2 regions of the Neorhizobium sp. T25_27 genome follow, and region 1 is predicted to be linked to the other one. Evidence: predicted binding sites of a transcription regulator. Region 1 holds the regulator's gene; the other holds the start of a gene.
The links. The regulator LexA, encoded in region 1, represses DNA repair genes until DNA is damaged. The targets are predictions, from matches to a motif close to TGTTCNNNNTGTGTTCNG.
Positions count from the first base shown of each region.

Region 2: C5J24_RS12435 (ImuA family protein) is a predicted target of LexA. The motif match lies at 1,619-1,636, and genes of this name have one in related genera.

Region 1 covers NZ_PVBJ01000001.1:1,241,896-1,244,294, forward strand. Annotated here, with positions in the region: gene C5J24_RS06165 (VOC family protein) at 1-622, opposite strand, end outside; gene lexA (transcriptional repressor LexA) at 823-1,542, shown strand; gene C5J24_RS06175 (ComEC/Rec2 family competence protein) at 1,523-2,399, opposite strand, start outside.
Region 2 covers NZ_PVBJ01000003.1:467,712-470,110, forward strand. Annotated here, with positions in the region: gene C5J24_RS12430 (DNA polymerase Y family protein) at 1-885, opposite strand, end outside; gene C5J24_RS12435 (ImuA family protein) at 806-1,558, opposite strand; gene C5J24_RS12445 (SOS response-associated peptidase family protein) at 1,967-2,399, opposite strand, start outside.

The DNA.
Region 1 (2,399 bases):
AAGCAGCCTCCGGCTTGGCCTTCGTCATCAGCACCTGCTCGGCCAGGGGCGCGAAATCGGAGGGCGCCGATGCCGACAGGATGATCTTGCTCAGTCCCATGACCGCATTGGAATGGTGCTCCAGTTCGCTGCGATCGGCCGGCAGGGGATTGATCCGCTGGCAGGAAAACATCAGGAAGTCGGGCGCCCGGTCATCACCGGCAAAAGCCAGCCGGAAGCTCGCCTGGGTTTCGGAACCGTCGGCCAAGGTCATCCCACGGGAAAATTCCAGCACGTCGCCTGCCGAGACGCCGCGCATCTTGAAACGCGCGTGATCGGCCATCGCGTCGCCCGTGGCGACAACGAGCGCCGAAAAGCCCTGCCTGTCGCGTCCCTTGCGGAAGGCCAGATCGCGTGCGGTAAAAACGTTGCCACGTTTGGCGGCGGCGCTTGCATGACGGCGATTGGCAACAGCCAGCGGCTCCAGATAGCTGCCATCCGAGAAGAATACACAAGCATTGGCTGTGCCGAAAGGATGAAAAGCGTCGGGCGCAACTGTAAAACCAAGCTTCGTGAGCCGGGAACGCGCAGCGGTAAGTCCCGCCACCGGCAGCACGAGATGATCGATTGGTCTTGCGTTCACGCGAGGGCCCCCGGAATTGGAATCGCAAAGCTACTTTGGCAGCGGGCTCGCGCCGCGCAAGTGGTGAGACCCGAGATATCTGGCACGCATCTATGAAGAAAAAATCATCATACTTCACAGAAATTTAGGGACTTGCAGAACACATATGGAACATATAGTGTCCGTTCTGGATTTGTTTCCGACTCTGAGGGTGCCAAAAGATGCTCACGCGCAAACAACAGGAATTGCTTCTGTTCATTCACGAACGCATGAAGGAATCCGGCATCCCGCCGTCATTCGACGAAATGAAGGACGCTCTCGACCTCGCGTCCAAGTCCGGCATCCACCGCCTGATCACCGCGCTCGAGGAGCGCGGCTTCATCCGCCGCCTGCCAAACCGGGCCCGGGCGCTCGAAGTCATCAAGCTGCCGGAAGCCTACTCGCCCAGCATGCAGCCGCGGCGCGGGTTTTCGCCGAGCGTCATCGAAGGCAGCCTCGGCAAGCCGCAGCCGGTAGCAGCCCCTCAGAAACCCGCCGCCAACGACGATTCGCCGAACGCCACCACCGTTCCGGTCATGGGCCGCATCGCTGCCGGCGTGCCGATCTCGGCGATCCAGAACAACACGCATGACATCGCCGTGCCTGCCGAGATGCTCGGTTCCGGCGAACATTATGCGCTCGAGGTCAAGGGCGATTCGATGATCGAGGCCGGCATTCTCGACGGCGATACCGTGATCATCCGCAACAGCAATACGGCCAATCCGGGCGACATCGTCGTGGCGCTGGTGGACGACGAGGAAGCGACGCTGAAGCGCTTCCGCCGCCGCGGCGCCTCCATCGCCCTCGAAGCCGCCAACCCGGCCTACGAAACCCGCATCTTTGGGCCGGACCGGGTGAAGATCCAGGGCAAGCTCGTCGGCCTCATCCGCCGGTATCACTGATCATCTGCCGGAGCGGTTCCGGCAATGAACTATCGAAACCCTGGCTTCGCCAATCATAGTGGCGGTGCCGGCTCCAGGGACGGTCTGCGCCCGCCATGGCGGCACGGATCTGCCAGCGCCGAATGTCGGTCGCGCCGTTGAGGGAAATCTCCAGGGCACCCGTCTTGCGAAGCGTGGCACCGTTGATCATCAGGGCGCCGGACCGGCATTGGTCGAAGCGGGCACGCGGCGCAATGACAAGACTGGCGGCGTCGCAGGCGGCACCCGCATAACGGCCGTCCTCGACAGCGATAACGATGCCCTTGCCCGTGCTTGCCGCACACCAGGCCGTCGGCTCGCAGGTGAAGCGGCCGACAGGCGCCTGTTTTATCCTCGACTTTGCCGTTTCCAGTTGCTGCGGAGTCAGTTCGCGGCGCTCGTTGGTTTTCTCGCCGGACGGCATGTCGTCGGGGGGCTTGTCCCTGGATGGCGACATTTCAGGCCTGGTGGGATCGCCGAGCAGAAGCGCCCTCTTCCATTGGTCGTAGACGAAGTCGGGCGGGCGGGCGCGATTGATGGTCACCCCTTCCCCGTCTACAAGTGCGACCATCGTCCCGTCTTCCGAGATCAGGATATCCGGCAGCGGCATCGACCGCTCATGCCAGGAAAGCAGCAGAGCGGTCACCATCAGCGGCAGGCCTATCAGTCTCAGTCTCGTCCTCATGAGCGTCAGCAGCAGGAAACCTGCCGTCGACACGGTCAGGAACCAGGGATGCTGTCGCCCTATGCCGACATCGCCGCCCCAGGCGGCGACGTGTTTGGCAATAGCAATCACCCACCCCAGGCCGAGACCCATGAGCTTCATGAAGGGCGCATCG
Region 2 (2,399 bases), on a different contig from region 1:
CTGCCGCGTGCCGTCGACCTTTTCGACGATCAGGTCGGCGCGCCGAACACCAAGGCCACGCCTTTGCAGCTCCTCGATCAGTTGTACGACCAGCCGGCCGACATATTTGTTGATGGTTTCGGCAGCACCGATCGGCTCGGCGAAGGCTCTGGAGACCTCGATAGTTTCGGCGGTGCGGATCGGATCGATCGGTTCGGAAGCGCGGCCGAACATCTGGTCGAGCCGCCGGCCAATCTCCGGACCAAAACGAAGCGTCAGCGGCGCGCGCGGCGTGTTCGCCAATTCGCCGATCGTCTGGAAGCCGAGCGTGCGCAGATCGCCGACGACTTTCCCCGGAAGGCGCAGCAACGATATCGACAGCTTTTCGACGGCGCGGACGGTCTCACCGGTCGGCACGATAACCGTCTCGCGGCTGATGGCACGGGCGCAGGCATGCGCTGCACCCCAGGTGTCGGCGATCGCGACACGGGCGGTGAGTTTTTTTGCCAGGAACTGATTAGCGATCTTGGTCACCATGGCGAGCTCGCCGCCCTGCAGGTGATCGGCACCCTCGGTGTCCATGACGATCCCGTCGATCCCATCGACGGCGACGATCGGCGAATAGAGCGTCAGCGCCCAAAGGGTAATGCGCTCAAGCGCTGCGGCATCCTTTACAGGATCCGCATCGACCAGCATCAGGCCGCGGAACAGCGCCTGTGCTTTCGCCGCCGGCATGCCGACATGCACGCCGGCTTTTCGGGCGGCGGCGTCGGCGGCCGACACCCAGCGTTTCGAGCCGCTCCTGGCGATCACGGCTATTGCCTGTTCAGGAGGAATAGACGGATCGGCGCGACGAATGCGATCCGTCGGCAGATCCGGAAGATAGATCGAGACGACCCTTGTCATCGCACGCCCTCACGAGAAACTCAGCACATTCACCCGCTTTCACGCGCATCAGTTCCAGCAACCATTGGGCCCTCCCCACACCCGGCACCGGCAATTCCTCCGACGGCATGACGCTCACCCGCCACCGCGTGGCCGACGCCGTCGGCTGCCCGAAATCATTCGCCTCCGTCTGCCGTCGCCAGCGTCGGACGGCAAGCGCCATCGTGCCCGTTTGCTCGGCCGCCAGCTGCAGCCGGCGCGAGCTGACCATCGGCAGGCGAACGAGTTCACCGACGACGGCGCCGAGCCCGCCAAAGGACAGCCCTTCCTCCATGTTTGCCAGAACGTCTTCCTCCTTGTCGGACTCGACAAAGACCACCCGGTCGGGATGGAGACCGACCTGGGCGAGCCCGGGAAAGAACAGGTCTGGCCGCGTCAGGCACCAGACGATCGGGCCTTTGGTGCGGGCCGCGATCCCTGCGGCACAGAGCGCTGCTGCCGCGCCATCCACCGTGCCCGAGCCGCCGCCGGCAAATTCATGCAGGGCGCCATAGGCCAGGCCACCTCCCGGCAGGACCGCATCGATTTCCGGCACCCCAAAGGACAGACAGCCAGCCTTTCTGGCTGACACGCCCTCCAGCGAGGCAATGCGCTCGCGCAGATCGGAAATCACCCTTTCGCGGGCAGCAGTCATCGTTCACGGCTCCCTTCAAGGTCGCGTTGTCGGCCGACATCATGTCAGACAGAATGCAGATGTTCTCTTTCTGTTCCGCCCCAACAAAAGAGTCAAGCAACCGGAGGGATGGGAATATTATCCTGAACATTAGGAATCGGAAGAATACTCAGAAGAATCAGCCCAATAGCGGCTGGCAGACTTTTTTGGAGCGCTGCGTGCGCTCGCTACTCCTTGGTGTGAATTGCGGGGACAAGTCGGGATCGTCGTAGTGTCTGCAAATTTCTTCTCGATCCCCGCGCATGAGGGCACCCCGCCGACAAAACGTCGCGGATCAAGCGGCCGGACGGTCATGGCCCCCCGCCCGAAGTGTTGCTGTCCTCACTGGCGCAACGCAGGTGATAAGGGGCCGCAGTTGCGGCTCGCGCTTTAGACCGCCAATCTTGACTGGAACGAAGCGTTCGAAAGAGGCTTGACGCGGAATGTACCTGCCGGGAGTGGCCGCAGGATTTCATCTTCCGGTACGACCCCATCGAGCCAGTCCATCCGCCGATCGCGCGTCAGCACCGCCATCTGCCGGTCATGGTAGGGTGCGATGTCGACATTCGCCTCGATCGTCAGGACGGCATAGGCCTCCGGCCAGCCATGGGACGCCTGCCGCCAGATACCCGCGAAATAGAACCAGTCACCGTTCTTGAACGAGAAACAGAAGTTCCTCGCCCCACTGCGATGGCGAAACTCGGATGCCGGCACCAGACAGCGGTGGTGGGTTGGAAACGTCCTTCCTTCAGAGCGGACGACATTGGCCGCGCGTGGGCCGCCATCGAGCCGACGCAACCCCCAGGGCAGCTCCACCATCTCC